Regions from separate parts of the Streptomyces sp. NPDC048415 genome, predicted to be linked through region 4. Evidence: riboswitches for the same ligand, from Rfam matches in the RefSeq annotation. Region 4 holds a riboswitch; each other region holds the start of a gene.

What was found. A riboswitch is a leader RNA that binds a small molecule or an ion and turns the genes downstream of it on or off. The one in region 4 is predicted to bind cyclic di-AMP.
Region 1: it holds a riboswitch for cyclic di-AMP, as region 4 does, so the genes downstream of both, AB0D27_RS38180 (M23 family metallopeptidase) here and AB0D27_RS13765 (LysM peptidoglycan-binding domain-containing protein) in region 4, are expected to answer to the same signal.
Region 2: it holds a riboswitch for cyclic di-AMP, as region 4 does, so the genes downstream of both, AB0D27_RS09760 (M23 family metallopeptidase) here and AB0D27_RS13765 (LysM peptidoglycan-binding domain-containing protein) in region 4, are expected to answer to the same signal.
Region 3: it holds a riboswitch for cyclic di-AMP, as region 4 does, so the genes downstream of both, AB0D27_RS13550 (transglycosylase family protein) here and AB0D27_RS13765 (LysM peptidoglycan-binding domain-containing protein) in region 4, are expected to answer to the same signal.

What each region holds. Positions count from the first base shown of each region.
Region 1 is NZ_JBEZKJ010000100.1:15,004-19,267, forward strand. Features, by position in the region: gene AB0D27_RS38165 (dihydrofolate reductase family protein) at 1-269, shown strand, start outside; tRNA gene AB0D27_RS38170 (tRNA-Met) at 456-529, shown strand; gene AB0D27_RS38175 (PP2C family protein-serine/threonine phosphatase) at 723-1,958, shown strand; cyclic di-AMP (ydaO/yuaA leader) riboswitch at 2,172-2,329, shown strand; gene AB0D27_RS38180 (M23 family metallopeptidase) at 2,341-3,372, shown strand; gene AB0D27_RS38185 (aldo/keto reductase) at 3,426-4,264, shown strand, end outside.
Region 2 is NZ_JBEZKJ010000009.1:124,061-128,324, reverse strand. Features, by position in the region: gene AB0D27_RS09770 (HPr family phosphocarrier protein) at 33-314, shown strand; gene AB0D27_RS09765 (GntR family transcriptional regulator) at 530-1,225, opposite strand; gene AB0D27_RS09760 (M23 family metallopeptidase) at 1,414-2,178, opposite strand; cyclic di-AMP (ydaO/yuaA leader) riboswitch at 2,191-2,351, opposite strand; gene AB0D27_RS09755 (pitrilysin family protein) at 2,566-3,954, opposite strand; gene AB0D27_RS09750 (pitrilysin family protein) at 3,951-4,264, opposite strand, start outside.
Region 3 is NZ_JBEZKJ010000015.1:96,356-100,619, reverse strand. Features, by position in the region: gene AB0D27_RS13560 (cytochrome P450) at 1-739, shown strand, start outside; gene AB0D27_RS13555 (transglycosylase family protein) at 915-1,910, shown strand; cyclic di-AMP (ydaO/yuaA leader) riboswitch at 2,094-2,271, shown strand; gene AB0D27_RS13550 (transglycosylase family protein) at 2,276-2,965, shown strand; gene eno (phosphopyruvate hydratase) at 3,267-4,264, shown strand, end outside.
Region 4 is NZ_JBEZKJ010000016.1:19,312-23,575, reverse strand. Features, by position in the region: gene AB0D27_RS13770 (HAD family hydrolase) at 1-426, shown strand, start outside; gene AB0D27_RS13765 (LysM peptidoglycan-binding domain-containing protein) at 436-1,197, opposite strand; cyclic di-AMP (ydaO/yuaA leader) riboswitch at 1,203-1,361, opposite strand; gene AB0D27_RS13760 (hypothetical protein) at 1,631-1,960, opposite strand; gene AB0D27_RS13755 (CocE/NonD family hydrolase) at 1,994-4,009, opposite strand; partial or broken gene AB0D27_RS13750 (oligopeptide:H+ symporter) at 4,050-4,264, opposite strand, start outside.

The DNA of each region.
Region 1 (4,264 bases), on a different contig from region 4:
AGATCGATCCCGCCGATCCGCGGCTGGGCTCCGCCACCGTGTACAGCAGCCTGGAACCTTGCGCTCGCCGTGCCTCCCGGCCGGCGCCGTGTGCCCGTCTGATCCTCGACGCGGGGGTGCGGCGAGTGGTCACCGCCTGGCGCGAGCCCGACACGTTCGTCGCAGGGGCCGACGGGAACGGGCTGCTCGTCGCCGAAGGCGCCGACGTCGTCGTACTCCCGGAGTACGAGGATCTGGCCGTGACCCCCAACCGCCACCTCTTGGCGTAGGCCCCGGGCCTGGGCCCTGCGCGGGCCCCCGGCCTGGGCCCCGCGCGGGTGAAGGGTTCTCGCCCGCTCCGCCCTTACGTCCCGCACCTGGGGCTCCGTCCCAGACCCCGCTCCTCAAACGCCGGAGGGGCTGGGTTTCCGCGTGTGCTTTTGGGTCCCGCGGATGGCGTACACTGGTTTCAACGACGCGGGGTGGAGCAGCTCGGTAGCTCGCTGGGCTCATAACCCAGAGGTCGCAGGTTCAAATCCTGTCCCCGCTACTGAAGGCCAAGGGCCGGAACTCGGATCACGAGTTCCGGCCCTTGGTGTTTTCCCTGGCCGCGTTTCCCTCGCCGCGTTTCCCCCACCGCGTTCTTCTCGCCGCAGACCACGTACTCCGCTCGGCCCACACCGCTCGCCTCCCTCCCTCGATCCGGGAAACCTGGACGAGTGGGGCAGCGAGGAGGCGGGCCAATGCCCCAGGATGCGTACGAGCGGGCCGGCGGACGCCTGCCCGGCGACCCCGTGCCCGACCCCGGCCTCGGCGACGCCACGCCGCACAGCGCCCCGCGGCACGGCGGTCCGAAGGACACCGGCCGGCGCAGGATCTCGTACGCCCGTGCCTTTGTGCGGGCACTCCCGGCGCTGCTCATCGTCACCGGGATCCTCTACGACTACCTCACCCCGTCGGACTTCACCGCCGCTCCCCTCCTCACGGCCGCCCCACTCGTCGCCGCGCCCCTCTACTCACTGCGCGGCACCGTCCTCACCGGCACCCTGACCATCGCCGCGCTCGTCACCGTCCACCTCAAGCTCGGTATCGCCCTGAACGTCGACTCGGTCACCGAAGTGGTCACCGTGGCGACAGCCGTCGGCCTGGCCGTCCTCATCAACATCCTCGTCCGCCGCAGCGACGAACGGCTCGCCTCGGTCCGGGAGATCGCCGAGTCCGCGCAGCGCGCCGTGCTGCCGGAGCCCGCGGAGCGGATCGGCGGCCTGGAGGTCGCCGCGCGGTACGAGGCGGCGCAGACGGACGCCTACATCGGCGGCGACCTCTACGCGGTGCAGGACTCCCCGCACGGTGTACGGCTGGTGGTGGGCGATGTACGCGGGAAGGGCATGGGTGCGGTGGCCGCCGTGGCGGTGGTGATCGGGGCGTTCCGGGAGGCGGCCGAGCAGGAGGCGACGCTGGAGGCGGTCGCGGGGCGGCTGGAACGGGCGCTGGCGCGCGAGGGCACCCGGCGCGACGGCCTCGACGCCTTCGAGGGGTTCACCACGGCCGTACTCGCGGAGATCCCGCACGGCGAGGACGCCGTACGGATCGTCAACCGCGGCCATCCCCCGCCCTTGCTCCTGCATACCGACGGCACCCTCGTCGCACTCGCCGCCGAGGACCCCGCGCTGCCGCTGGGGATGGGTGAGCTGGGCGCCTGGCCCGACCGGGCGGTGCGGGCCGGCTTCCCCCGCGGGGCGACGCTGCTTGTGCACACGGACGGGCTGTCCGAGGCCCGCGACGGGCGCGGGGACTTCTACGATCCTGTGGCGTGCCTCGCCGGCCGGCTCTTCGCCGGGCCCGGCGCGTTGCTGACCGCACTTGCCGACGAGGTCCGCCGGCACGCGGGCGGCGCTCTGGCGGACGACATGGCGCTGCTCGCCGTACGACGCCCCCAGTTGGTGGACGGCGTCCTTGATCGTTGTCACGAGGGGTGATCGTGTGACGCCTCTCCGATAACAACTGACACACCGTCAACTGAACGCGTGTTTATGGAGTGTGGTCAACTCGCCCGGTTTACCCCGGTCATGACCCCAAAGTCCTGGCCAAAAGCATGAACGATCAGTCCGAACAGCTTGGAATCCGGGGTCCGGGTCTATTAACGTTCGATAACGCAGCGCGGTCGTCCCAGCCGTCACAAGAGACGGCTCCGTGCGCACGCGCCGAATCCCGCGAGGGAACCGGGGAACCACCAACTTGGGGTGAATCGAGCGTATTCCGCCGTGGAAGCACGGCAGGTATACGCGCGTAGGAGACCTTCCTGCTCCGAACCCGTCAGCTAACCCGGTAGGCGAGAAGGAAGGAAAGGAGCGCGCCCACGTGGCGTCCAACCGGCCTGCCCAGAACACCTCGTTCGCGCCGAGTGATACACAGCCCTTCGGCTACGGCAACGACGAGGGCCCCTGGGAGGAGTGGAACCCCACCGAGGATTCCGTCCGTCCCGTGCGCGGCCGGCACCGCGTCAGCAAGCAGCGCGGCGGAGGACTCGCCCGCAGCTCCACGGTTCTCGGCGTCGGCGTCATAGCCGCCGTCGGCGCGGGCGGTATGGCCACCGCGGCGCCCGGCAAACCGCCGGTGTCGATCTCGCTGCCCGACCTGTCGTCGGTCACCGAATCGGCCAAGGCCCTGATCTCGGACGGCGGCTCCAGCGCCCCCAAGGGCTCCGCCACCCCGCTCACCAGCGCCGGCCTGACCAGCACCGACGCCGCCCAGGGCAGCACGGACGCGGGCGAGGCCCTGCGCGCCCGCATCATGCAGCAGGCCGAGTCGCAGCAGGACCAGGTCGACAACGCGGCCCAGGAGGCCGCCGAGGCCGCCGCCGCCAAGCAGGCCGTCGCGCTCGCCGCCAAGCAGCAGGACGACGCCGAGGCCAAGGCCGCGGCTACCAAGAAGAAGGCGGAGCAGGAGGCCAAGGCGAAGGCCGAGGCCGCGCGTCTCGCCGAGCTCGCCAAGAGCTACTCGCTGCCCACCTCCTCGTACACGCTGACCGGGCGCTTCGGCGACGCCGGCTCCATGTGGTCCTCCGGCTATCACACCGGCCTCGACTTCGCCGCGCCCACCGGCACGCTGATCAAGGCGATCCACAGCGGCACCGTCACGGAGGCGGGCTGGGCCGGCGCGTACGGCTATCGCACGATCCTCACCCTCGACGACGGTACGGAGCTGTGGTTCTGCCACCAGTCGTCGATCAGCGTCAGCGTGGGGCAGAAGGTCGCCACGGGTGACGTCATCGGACGCGTGGGCGCGACGGGCAATGTCACCGGGCCGCACCTGCACCTGGAGGTGCACCCCGACGGCGGCGGCGCGATCGACCCGATGGCGTGGCTGCGGGGCAAGGGCCTCAATCCCTGATCGCCCGGAGGGGAGCGGAATACGGCCATCCGGTGCGGGCGTTGAAACTGAGCATGACTTCTCTTCGTAAGCTCGGTTCCTCCGACCTCGAGGTCTTCCCGCTCTCCCTCGGCGGCAACGTCTTCGGCTGGACCTCGGACGAGGCCCAGTCCTTCGCCGTGCTCGACGCGTACGCGGCGGCCGGCGGCAACTTCCTCGACACGGCCGACTCCTACTCGGCATGGGTCGAGGGCAACAAGGGCGGCGAGTCCGAGACCATCATCGGCAAGTGGCTGAAGGCGCGCGGCAACCGCTCGGACATCGTGGTCGCCACCAAGGTCAGCCAGCACCCCGAGTACCCGGGGCTGTCCGGCGCCAACATCAAGGCCGCCGCCGACGCGTCCCTGCGCCGCCTCGACACCGACTACATCGACCTCTACTTCACGCACTTCGACAAGCCGGAAGTGCCGGTCGATGAGATCATCGGCGCGCTCGACGACCTGGTGAAGGCCGGCAAGGTGCGCCACATCGCCGCCTCCAACATCACGCCCGAGCGGCTCCAGGAGTCCCTGGAGTTCTCCGACCGCGAGGGCCTCGCGCGCTATGTCGCCCTCCAGCCGCACTACAACCTGGTCTCGCGCGACACCTACGAGGGCGCCCTGCGGGACGTCGCCTCCCGCGCCGGTCTCGCGGCCGTCCCGTACTTCTCCCTCGCGTCCGGCTTCCTCACCGGGAAGTACCGGCCGGGTACGACGGTCGACAGCGCGCGTGCGGAGGGCGCCGCCAAGCACCTGGACTCCGAGCGCGGGCTGCGGGTCCTCGCCGCCCTCGACGAGGTCGCCCAGGCCCACGACGTTCCCGTCGCCACCGTCGCCCTGGCGTGGCTGGCGGCCCAGCCGACCGTGGCGGCGCC
Region 2 (4,264 bases), on a different contig from region 4:
GACAACCCTGAATACCTGAAGGGCAGCATCACATGGCTGAGCGCCGCGTCAACGTCGGCTGGGCTGAGGGCCTCCACGCCCGCCCCGCCTCCATCTTCGTCCGGGCCGCCACGGCCTCCGGCATCCCCGTGACGATCGCCAAGGCCGACGGCAACCCCGTCAACGCGGCCTCCATGCTCGCGGTCCTCGGCCTGGGCGCCCAGGGCGGCGAGGAGATCGTCCTCGCATCCGACGCCGAGGGTGCGGACGCCGCCCTGGACCGACTGGCGAAGCTGGTCGCCGAGGGTCTCGAGGAGCTCCCCGAGACCGTCTGAGGTTCTCGGACAGCGCACGGCTGAGCCGCGCCACCCTTACCTGGGCGGCGCGGCTCAGCCGTTTTCCGTACGCCGTCCAGGAATTCCCCTCGTGCCACAGGCGCGGCCCGCGGCGCAGCCATCGAAATAGCGCACGCTGGAATTCCCGGCACTCGAATCAGTGGCAGCAAAAATAATGCCCCGCGAATTACCCCTCTTTGTATACGGCTCCCGTGTTAATGCCGCAGCCCCGTCACGTTTACGGGATGTTGCGAAGTCCTCACACGTTCCGGTCGATCTCCGCCGCCGGGAAAACGGAGCCGGTGCGCGGCCGTCGCGCGCTCGGTGTGCACCGCGGTGATCGCCCGAGCCCGCTCACTGTCGCCGCGCGCGACGGCGTCGACGATGCCGCCGTGCTCCGCCCAGGACTCCCCGGGGCTGGCCGGCGCCTCCACCGCGTACATCCAGGCGATCTTGTGCCGAAGCTGGCCGAGTGTGGAGGTCAGCGCGGGGCTTCCGGAGGCCTGGGCGAGCGTCTCGTGGAACCAGCCGCCCAGCGAGCGCAGATCCTCGCTGTGACCCCTTCTGGCCCGCTCCTGGCCCAGCCTGACCAGGCCTCGCAGCACCTTGAGGTGGGCCTCCGTGCGGCGCTGGGCGGCCCGCGCGGCACCCAGCGGCTCCAGCAGCATGCGCATCTCCAGCAGGTCGGAGGCCTCCTGCTCGGTCGGTTCCGCGACGCACGCGCCCGCGTGCCGTCGGGTGACGACGAAACCCTCGGCCTCCAGGGTGCGCAGGGCCTCGCGCACGGGGACGCGCGAGACGCCGTAGCGGCGCGCGAGCAGTTCCTCGGTGAGCCGGCCGCCTCGCTCGTAGACACCCGCGACGATGTCGTCACGGATCGCCGTGCATACCGAGTGCGCCGGAATACGCATGCCCCGACCTCCGCTTTAATCCCCGCGAAACGCCATCGATTGACGCTTGTTCAGTGACTCTATTGCAGGAAGCCGGAATTTCCGATGGCAGGCCGGAATCCATGGATATTTTTTGGACAGACGGCCGCCCGAAACGACGATGCCCCGACTCGGATGAGCCGGGGCGTCGGAAGAGGTGAACCGGGTCGTCAGACGTTCACGCCGTGCGAGCGGAGGTAGCCGACGGGGTCGATGTCGGAGCCGTACTCGGCGGTCGTACGCGCCTCGAAGTGGAGGTGCGGCCCGGTGGTGTTGCCGGTGGCCCCGGAGAGGCCTATCTGCCGGCCCGGGGTGACCGACTGGCCCACCGAGACACCGATGGACGACAGGTGGCCGTACATGGTGTACGTGCCGTCGTGCATCTTGATCACGACTTGATTGCCGTAGGCGCCGCCCCAGCCGGCCGTGACGACCGTGCCGGAGCCGACGGCGTGGACGGAGGTGCCGGACGCGGCGTGGAAGTCGGCACCGGTGTGGCTGCCGGAGGACCAGAGGCTGCCGCCGGCCTTGTAGCCGGTGGAGATGTACGAGCCGGTGATCGGCAGCACGAAGGAGTTGAGGCGCTTGCGCTCGGCCGCGCGGGCGGCGCGCTCCTTGGCCTCGCGCTGCTGCTTGGCCTTCTCCGCGGCTCGCTCGCGCGCCGCCTCCTCGGCCTTCTTCAGCGCGGCGGCCTCGTCGGCCGCGCGCTGCTGGGCGGCGGCCTGCGCGTCGATCTGATCGGCGAGGGAACCACCGATGGTGATGGCCTGGGTCAGCCCGGTCTGCTCGACGGAGGAGTCCGCGGCGAGCGCCGGTGCGGCCAGGGTTCCGATGACACCGGTGGTGGTGAGCGCCGCGACGCCGATGGCGTTCGTGGTGGTGCGCTTCACGCGGCTCGGACGACGATGCTTCCCGGTGCTACACGTGAACGCCATGTAGGGGCTGGTCCTTTCCTTCCTTCTCGCCTACCGGGTTAGCTGACGGGTTCGGAGCAGGAAGGTCTCCTACGGACCCCCTCCGGGGAGGGTGTCCGATTCACCCCAGGGACTGCGTATGGGTCCCCGGCTCCCCTGGCTCGCGCCGTACGGGGACTCGGCGATGACTGTCCGGTGCCGCGGGCGCGGCGCACTGCCTGACGAACAGCCGGACCGACGCTAAACGGGGCATCTTTCAAACGACAAACGGATCACGGCTTTTGTAGTGCATGCCACAGGGCAGACAGGCAACCTCCCCATCAATACGGACAAATTGAGGACGAAGTCCGGGCAAAAAGAGACCCAGGTGACTCTTCAGTCACCTGGGCTCTCAGAGGTGCGGCCGCTCTACTCGGCCCGTACGACGCTCACTTCACCGATACCGAGGGCCTTGACGGGCTCCTCGATCTGCGCGGCGTCGCCGACCAGGACGGTTACCAGACGGTTGACCGGGAAGGCGTTCACGGCGGCAGCGGTGGCCTCCACGGTGCCGGTCGCGGCGAGCTGCTGATACAGCGTCGCCTGGTAGTCGTCCGGCAGGTCCTGCTCGACCTGGTCCGCGAGCGTGCTCGCGACGGCCGCCGCGGTCTCGAACTTGAGGGGCGCCACGCCCACCAGGTTCTGTACGGCGATGTCGCGCTCGGCGTCCGTCAGGCCCTCGGCGGCGAGGGTGCGCAGCACCTTCCACAGGTCATCGAGCGCTGGACCGGTGTTCGGGGTGTCCACCGAACCGCTGATGGCGAGCATCGCGACGCCCGTGCCGTCCGGGGCGGAGCGCAGCACCTGGCCGAACGCCCGCACACCGTAGGTGTAACCCTTTTCCTCGCGCAGGACCCGGTCCAGGCGCGAGGTGAGGGTGCCGCCGAGGCAGTACGTGCCGAGCACCTGGGCGGGCCACACGCGGTCGTGCCGGTCGGCGCCGACACGGCCGATGAGCAGCTGTGTCTGGACGGCGCCGGGGCGGTCCACGATGATCACGCGCCCGGTGTCGTCGGCGGTCACCGGCGGCACGGGACGCGGCTCGGCGGACGAGCCGCTCCAGGAGCCGAGAGTGTCGGCGAGCAGTGCGTCGAGATCGACACCCGTCAGATCACCGACGATCACCGCGGTGGCCGTGGCGGGGCGTACGTGCTTCTCGTAGAAGGCGCGTACGGCCGCCGAGTCGATCTTCTGGACGGTCTCCTCGGTGCCCTGGCGCGGGCGCGACATGCGCGAGGTCGCCGGGAACAGCTCCTTGGAGAGCTCCTTGGCGGCGCGGCGGGCCGGGTTGGCGGTCTCGTGCGGGATCTCGTCCAGCCGGTTGCGCACCAGCCGCTCGACCTCGCTGTCCGCGAACGCCGGTGCCCTCAGGGCGTCGGCGACCAGACCGAGCGCCTTGGACACGCGCGAGACGGGGACTTCGAGCGACAGGCGTACGCCCGGGTGGTCGGCGTGCGAGTCGAGGGTGGCGCCGCAGCGCTCCAGCTCGGCGGCGAACTCCTCGGCGGAGTGCTTGTCGGTGCCTTCGGAGAAGGCGCGCGCCATGATCGTGGCGATGCCGTCCAGGCCCGCCGGTTCGGCCTCCAGGGGCGCGGCGAGCAGCACCTCGACGGCGACGACCTGCTGGCCGGGGCGATGGCAGCGCAGGACCGTCAGGCCGTTGTCGAGCGCGCCTCGCTCGGGAGCCGGGAAGGCCCACGGCTTGGCCGCGCCGGCCTGGGGCTGCGGGTGGAAGTCCATGGTGGCGAGCTCAGTCACTTCGCCGCCTCCTCGTCCTCGTCGGCGGTGTTCTCGGTGGGCTCGTAGACCAGGACGGCGCGGTTGTCGGGGCGCAGGCGGGACTTGGCGACCTCCTGGACCTCCTCGGCGGTGACCTGGAGGACGCGCCGCACGGCGGTCAGGGCGAGCTGCGGGTCGCCGAACAGCACGGCGAAGCGGCACAGTTCGTCGGCGCGGCCCGCGACGGTGCCGAGGCGGTCCAGCCACTCGCGCTCCAACTGGGCCTGAGCGCGCTCCATTTCCTCGGCCGTGGGGCCCTCCTCGGCGAACCGGGCGAGCTCCTCGTCGA
Region 3 (4,264 bases), on a different contig from region 4:
GATGATGATCCGGCACGGCGGAGGGCCGAGGGGCGGTGTGGCGCGGTCCGTCAAGAAGATGCGCGGGTATCTCGCCGAGCTGATCCACCGCAAGCGCCAACTCCTCCCCGAGCGGCCCGGCCCCGGCGAAGACCTCATCTCCGGCCTCATCCGCGCCTCCGATCACGGCGAACACCTCACCGAGAACGAGGCGGCGGCGATGGCCTTCATCCTTCTGTTCGCCGGCTTCGAGACCACGGTGAACTTGATCGGCAACGGCACGTACGCGCTTCTCACCCACCCTGAACAGCGCGCACGCCTCCAGGCCTCCCTCGCCGCCAAGGAGACCGGGCTCCTGGAAACCGGGGTGGAGGAACTCCTGCGCTACGACGGGCCGGTCGAACTCGCCACGTGGCGGTTCGCGACCGAGGCCGTGCGGATCGGCGGGCAGGACATCGCGCCCGGCGACCCCGTCCTCGTCGTACTGGCGGCTGCGGACCGTGACCCCGAGCGGTTCGAGCAGCCGGACACGCTCGACCTCTCGCGGCGTGACAATCAGCACCTCGGGTACGGTCACGGCATCCATTACTGCCTCGGCGCGCCGCTCGCCCGCCTGGAGGGGCAGACCGCCCTCGCCACCCTCCTCACCCGCCTCCCCGATCTCCAACTCGCGGGAGATTCTGCCGATTTGCGCTGGCGTGGCGGGCTCATTATGCGGGGGTTGCGCACGCTTCCCGTGGAGTTCGCACCCGGGCGGTAGGCAGGGCGGGAAACCGCCTCTCACCAGGGAAAAAGTGACGGTCCCTCAACTCTGTGATCTTCACGTGATCTGCGCTGCATCGACTTGTGACAAGCGTTCGAGTGCGGATACGTTCACCCATCAACGCGGCCCATCTGCCGCTGTAGTCACCTGCTGTCACGCGAAAGGCTTCCGCATGCGCTCCGGGAACGGCCGTCATCGTCGCCCCCGTCAGGCCCCGGCCCTCATCGTCGCCGCAGGAGTGACCGGATCGGCCATCGCGATCCCGTTGCTCGGCGCCACCAGTGCGAGCGCGGCCGACGGCACCACGTGGGACCGGGTCGCGGAGTGCGAGAGCGGCGGCGCGTGGAGCACCAATGACGGCAACGGGTACTTCGGCGGCCTGCAGTTGACCCAGGACGACTGGGAGGCGCACGGCGGTCTCGCGTACGCCTCGAGGCCCGATCAGGCCAGCCGCTCGCAGCAGATAGCCGTCGCCGAGAAGCTCCTCGATGCCAAGGGTCTCGCCGCCTGGCCCACCTGTGGGCCGCTCTCCGGGCTCAGCAAGAACTCGGGCGAGGTCGAGGTCGACACGGGGGTGGCGAACGACTCGTCGAGCACGTCCGGCTCGTCGGACTCCTCGGGCTCGTCAAGTTCCTCCGACTCGCCGAGTTCGTCTCTTTCATCCGGTTCGTCCGACTCGTCGTCCGACTCCTCTTCCTCGTCCGGCTCCTCCTCGGACGCGACCGGGAACTCGACGAAGTCCGACACGTCTTCCGGTACCTCACAGGGTTCCGACAGCTCGGACGCGAAAACCGCCACGAATGGCGAATCGGACAACTCCACGCAGAACGGCGACTCTTCGGGTGCGTCCGAGTCCGGGACGACCGGCGCGGGCCGTCACCGTGGCGGCAGCGCCGACGAGGGCACGGCGGAGGGTGTGACCGACGGTCGTACGGACAGCGCTTCCGGGCGGCACGCCTCGCGCGGCTCGAGCGCCTCGCGTGACGCCGCCGACGGCTCGTACACCGTGCGCACCGGTGACAGTCTCTGGACGATCGCCGACGACCTTGACCTCAAGGGTGGATGGGCCGAGCTGTACGCCGGGAACAAGGAGACGGTCGGTGCCGATCCCGACCTCATCATCCCCGGTCAGAGTCTTGCAGTTGGTGCTGAAACGGACGAAAAGTAGCGGGAGTTCGCGTCCTGGTTCGCCGTGTAATGTCCGGTTTGGCGCGAGTGAGAGATGGGTCTCAGAAGCCCTGATCGTCTTTGGAATTCCGCCGATCGCATGTCTACGGTCGTGATCGCTCGCCACCGCGGGCCCCGACGGTCGCAACGCCGAATCCTGCCAGCGGCCGTACGGGAACAGTCGTCGCGTCAAGCGCCGTAGGCAGGAGCGGGGGACCCAAGGTAAGCGCCGCGCCCGGGAGTTGACCGGGAGCGGCTTGGGGTGAAGACGTGCGCCAGAGGCCGAAGGGCCGAGGCGCGCGGCCGGGCACTCACCCGCCCGAACCCGACAGCTCACCTCGCAGGCGTCGGTGAGGGGATCTCTCCATGCTGTTTTCCAGCAAGGGCAAGCACCGCCGTCCTTCCAAGGCCACCCGTGTCGCCACGCTCGCCGGTGTCACCGGTGTCGCCATCGCCGCCCCGCTGATGGCGGCCGGCAACGCCTCCGCCGCCACCTCCTCCGAGTGGGACGCGGTCGCCCAGTGCGAGTCCGGTGGCAACTGGTCCATCAACACTGGCAACGGCTACTACGGCGGCCTGCAGTTCTCGTCCTCCACCTGGGCCGCGTACGGCGGCACCGCCTACGCCTCCACCGCCAACCAGGCCTCCAAGTCGGAGCAGATCACCATCGGCGAGAAGGTCCTCGCCGCGCAGGGCAAGGGTGCCTGGCCGACCTGCGGCACGGGCCTGTCGAGCGCCGCGTACAGCGGTGGCACGTCCACGCCCTCCAGCTCCTCCTCGTCGAGCGGCTCGCAGAGCACCACCACCCGGACGACGGAGCAGCCCGCCTCCCGTTCCACCGAGCGCCCGGTCGCCAAGAAGACCGTCACCACCCCGACCGGCAAGAAGGTCAAGAAGGGTGACGGCGAGTACAAGGTCGTCAAGGGTGACACCCTCAGCTCGATCGCCGAGAAGAAGAACGTCAAGGGCGGCTGGCAGAAGCTGTTCAAGCTGAACAAGGACATCGTCGACGACGCCGACTTCATCTACCCCGGTCAGCAGCTGCACCTCAGCTGAATGACAGCCCTCTCGTAGAAGGGGTCTCCATGGTGGAGACCCCGGTGAGGGCCCCCGTCCCCACGGGCTCCCCGCTCCGGTGCGTGTTCCCCCGTACGCACCGGAGCGGGGCTTTTTCCTGTCGGGCCGGCGCGGGGCGGGTTTCATGTACGGGGCAGGTTTTTGTTCCGTTCGGAAACAATTTACTCTCGGTTCTGCCCAAGGGGTGGTCGACCGGCTGGCCGATCCCTCCGAGGCGGTTAGGCTCATCTCGCAGAGCCCGCGAAAAGCTCTGCGTACCCGCGTCACATCCCAGAAGGAGATGCTCGTGCCGTCCATCGACGTCGTCGTAGCCCGGGAAATCCTGGACTCCCGAGGCAACCCCACGGTCGAGGTCGAGGTCGGCCTCGACGACGGCAGCACGGGTCGTGCCGCCGTCCCGTCCGGCGCTTCCACCGGCGCCTTCGAGGCCATCGAGCTCCGCGACGGGGACCCCAACCGCTACCAGGGCAAGGGTGTCGAGAAGGCCGTCCTCGCCGTCATTGAGCAGATCGGCCCGGAGCTCGTCGGCTACGACGCCACCGAGCAGCGCCTGATCGACCAGGCGATGTTCGACCTGGACGCCACCGACAACAAGGGCTCGCTCGGCGCCAACGCCATCCTCGGCGTCTCGCTCGCCGTCGCGCACGCCGCCTCCGAGGCCAGCGACCTCCCGCTCTTCCGCTACCTGGGCGGCCCGAACGCGCACCTGCTGCCCGTTCCGATGATGAACATCCTGAACGGCGGGTCGCACGCCGACTCGAACGTGGACATCCAGGAGTTCATGATCGCCCCGATCGGCGCGGAGTCCTTCTCCGAGGCGCTGCGCTGGGGCGCCGAGGTCTACCACACCCTCAAGAAGGTGCTGAAGACCAAGGGCCTGTCCACCGGTCTCGGTGACGAGGGCGGCTTCGCCCCGAACCTGGAGTCCAACCGCGCCGCGCTCGACCTAATCCTCGAGGCCATCAAGCAGGCCGGTTACGTCCCCGGCGAGCAGATCGCGCTCGCGCTCGACGTCGCCGCGTCGGAGTTCTACAAGGACGGCAGCTACGAGTTCGAGGGCAAGTCCCGCTCGGCCGCCGAGATGACGGAGTACTACGAGGAGCTCGTCTCCGCGTACCCGCTCGTCTCCATCGAGGACCCGCTGTACGAGGACGACTGGGCCGGCTGGAACGTCATCACCGAGAAGCTGGGCGACAAGGTCCAGATCGTCGGCGACGACCTCTTCGTCACCAACCCCGAGCGCCTCGCCCGCGGCATCGAGGAGGGCTCCGCGAACGC
Region 4 (4,264 bases):
CGGCGCGACGACCTGTGGACCGAACCGATCAGCAAGGTGCTGCTCCGTCACCCGTTCCTGACCGACGACGAGTTGGCGTCGGCGGCGCGGGGAGTGGTCGGTTCGCTGGCTACGGTCACCATGTCGGGGCCCGGCACCGTCGAACTCCAGCCATGCGGCGTGACCAAGGCGACGGGCCTCGCTCTCGCCGCGGCCCACCTCGGCCTCACCCCCCGCACCACCCTCGCCTTCGGCGACATGCCCAATGACATCCCCATGTTCGACTGGGCCGCCCGTGGGATCGCCATGGCCAACGCCCACCCGGAACTCAAGGCGGTGGCCGACGAGGTGACCCTGTCGAACGAGGAGGACGGGATCGCGGTGGTGCTGGAACGGCTCTTCGGGGGCTCGGAGAGCCGGTCATCCCGGGTGAACAGCACCTCGTGAGTCGGTCGCTCAGTAGGCGCCGTTGACGTTGTCGATCGAGCCGTACTTCGCCGCCGCGTAGTTGCAGGCCGCCGTGATGTTCGCGACCGGGTCATAGGGATCCATGGCGGTGCCCGGGACGTGGTAAGCGGTGAAGGTGGGGTCGATGACCTGGAGGAGGCCCTTGGAGGGGATGCCGGCGGCGGCGTTGGAGTCCCAGTTGTTGATGGCCAGCGGGTTGCCCGAGGACTCGCGCATGACGTTGCGGTGGATACCGTCATAGCTGCCCGGGATGCCCGACTTGGCCATGATGTCCAGGGACTGCTTGATCCAGCCGTCGAGGTTGTTGGTGTACGTCTTCGCGGAGGCGGGGGTGGCGGTGGACGCGCTCGCCGACTTGGTGGCCGTGGCCGACACGGCTGTCGCCGACTTTGCGGACGTTTTGGTGGTTTTCGTACCGACCGTCAGCGTGAGGCCCGGGTGAATCAGTGTCGGGTCGTTGCCTATGACCGCGCGGTTGGCCTTGTACAGATCTTGCCAGCTGCCGGCCGTGGCGTGGTCCTTCGCGATCTTGGACAGGGTGTCGCCCGCGACCACCTTGTAGGTGACGAGCGAGACCTGCGGGACGGCGGCTTGTGCGACCTGTGCGACCTGTGTCGTCTGGGTGGCGGCGTGCGCGCCGGTCGCGCTCACGAGCGGGAGTGCGAGTGCGGCTCCGCTGGTTCCCACGGCGACCATGCCGCGGGTGAGGGGGCTGGTTCTGGGGCGGCGGTGCTTGCCTCGTCGGGCCATGACGAACGTCCTCTCCGGTGCCTGCGAGGTGAGCTGTCGGGTTCGGGCGGGAGCTGCCCGGCCGCGCGATGAGCGCGACTTCACCCCTAGCCGTTCCGGTGTCCGGATCGGCGGCTTGCCTGGGTCCCCCGCTCCTGCCGTGCGTGCGTGGGTGGGTGGGTTTCCGGGCGGCGGCAGGATTCGGCGATCCGCTCGGATCGACGTGAAGGTATGCGAGAGCACATGTCCGTAACAAGGCCGGATTTCCCGGTGAAGATCGCTTTCGCCTGATTGCGGCAGGGGTGAAACGTCCGATTGTGCCGGAATTCGATCCTCAACTTGCCTTTCGCAAAGGGGGGATCGCTGCGGGCCGCGAAACGCCCGACGCCGTCAGGCGTGACCCAATTCACGCGACCAATCCGAATCAAAGCGGCAAGCAGCGCAACTCGGGCATTTATGTTTCCAGCGTCCAGGCCGTGGAGTGCCTGGGCGGCGCCGGCCGTACCTCCCACACGGAGAGGTCCTTGTCCGGGTCGTCGTCGGGGAGGCGACCCGCGTTGGGCTCGAAGTAGAGCCCGTAGCCCCAGTATTCGGGCAGTTCGCGGCACATCGGCTCGGGATAGCCGGCGAACTTCCGCCCCTCGTATGCCCGGTTGATCCTCGCCACGGCCTCGGCGCGCGGGATTCCGAAGCGCGTGACCATCTCGTGGGCCATCTCGCGGAAGTACCCGAGCATGCCCTCGTCGAGGTCCATCAGGAATTCCTCGGTCCGCGTCCGCGCCATGACCTCAGAATCACCTACGGCACCCCCGAGTCTCTAGCCCGCCGTGCGCGGGATCCTCTTCTCCCAGGTCCGGTGGAAGACCACCTCGTCGCCGTCCCTGCAGATGACCTCGTTGGCGGTGATGAAGGCCTCGGCGTCGCAGGTGATGTCGGATGTCGTCGAGATACGGGCATCCCAGGGCAGGTCCGGGCGGTGGAAGCGGATCGACCAGGTCGAGCGGGCGCGGGCCGAAAGGGGGTCCGAGGCGTCGATCGTGTACGTCTCCAGTGCGTCCTCGGTGAATTCGAGGCCGTCGGGGTAGACGCGCGTGCCGCCGTAGCGCGGGTCCACTTCCAGGCGCCAGGTGCCGGCGGCCACGTCGCGGACGACCAGGCGTTCCGGCCGGGGCTCGTCCAGTGTGGCGGGGGAGACCACGCCCAGGGGTTCGGACTGCTCCGGCGCCTCGAAGGTGATCGGCTTCGACCCCGCCGCCGAGGATGCCGACTCCCTTGTGCGCACCGGGAGGTCCAGCGTGCTTCCGGTGGGATCCAGGGTGAAGCCCGTCTCCGAGCCCGGCTGGGGCCAGATCCAGGGCCAGTACGCCGAGGAGACGGCGAGACGGATGCGGTGCCCCGGCGGGAACGCGTAGCCGATGCTGTTCAGCTCGAAAACCACGTTCTCCGTAGAACCCTGTTTCCAGGGAACCGCCTGGTCACGGCCGTGGCGCGCTGACAGGTTCAGTACACCTCGGGTGACGAGCGTCGAGGCTCCGTCGGGGGCCACGTCGCAGAGGCGGGCGATCACCTGCCCCCGGGGAGACGAGGACGTCAGCCGCAGGTCGACCCTCGGGCGGCCCAACACCCAGGTCTCCTCCGGCACTTCGAATTCGAAGCAGGCCGACCTGGCGTCCTCCTCCCGCTGGTCCGGGGGCAGGTCCGCGTCGTTCCCCAAGGGAAAGAAGCGGCCCGCGTCCACTCCGGTGTGCTGAGGGGACCGGACGAGGACCGGAGGGCCCTGGAGCTCGTACGCGGTCGGGGTCACTGAGGGGGAGGGCCAGGCCGGGTCGCCCACCCAGCGGCCGGGGAGAGACGGGTACGTCGTCGCCGGGGGATGCGCGTCCATGACGTACGAGCGCAGGACGGGTTCCGCCATCACGCCCGTGTCGGTCTCCCGCAGCCAGTGGTCCCACCAGCGCAGCGTCTCCTGGAGGAAGCCGATCGCCGGGCCGGGCGGCAGGCCCCGGTCCGGGTACTGGTGCGACCAGGGGCCGATCAGGCCTCGTACACGGTCCGCGGGAAGGTTCTCGACCAGGCGCAGCACCGTGTCGCGGTACGGGTCGTGCCAGCCGCCGACCGCCAGCACCGCCGCCCGGATCGCGCCGTAGTCCTCGCAGACGCTGCCGTGCCGCCAATACGCGTCCCGGGTCTGGTGTGCCAGCCAGGTGTGGACGAAGGGGTCCACCGCCTCCAGGCGCTTCACCCACATGTCACGCCACATCACCTCGCCCACGTGGACGGGGTCCGGTGGGCGGGAGACGAAGGCGAGCATGGTGGCCGCCCAGGCGTGCATGTCGACGGCGAGGACGGAACCTCCCATGTAGTGCGCGTCGTTGTCATAGCGATCGTCCGTCGAGCAGACCGTGACGATCGCCTTGAGCGGCTCGGGCGCGAGGGCCGCGATCTGGAGGGAGTTGAAGCCGCCCCAGGAGATGCCGAACATGCCCACCCGGCCCGAGCACCAGGGCTGGGCTGCCAGCCAGTTGACGACTTCCACCCCGTCGGCCAGCTCGACCTCGGAGTACTCGTCCGTCGGCAAGCCCTCCGAGTTGCCGTGACCGCGCACGTCCACGCGGACGGAGGCGTAGCCGTGACCGGCGTACCAGGGGTGGCGCTGCCAGTCGCGGGGCGCGGTCCAGTCGGTGAGGCGGTACGGGAGGTACTCGAGGAGGGCCGGTACGGGCTCGTCGGTCAGCGGGCGCCAGACCCGCGCGTACAGACGGGTGCCGTCCGGTAGGGGGATGAGGACGTCCTCGTGAGCCGTCTCGTAGGGGAAGGACGTACGCATGCGCATGCTCATGGGGAGGACCTCAGTGGACGGGGTGCATCTTGTGGCGCAGCCGGCCGCGCTCCTCGGGCGTCACCCGGGGGCCGGCGAACATCAGCGCGAAGTAGACGACCGGGGCGATCACCGAGATGAGGGGGAGCAGGTCGACGAAACGGCCCACCGTCAGGGATCCGGCGGCGGCCAGGAGTACGGCCAGGAGTACGGCCAGGAGTGCGGCCAGTACGGCCAGTACGGCCACGACCAGCAGACCGCAGACGATTC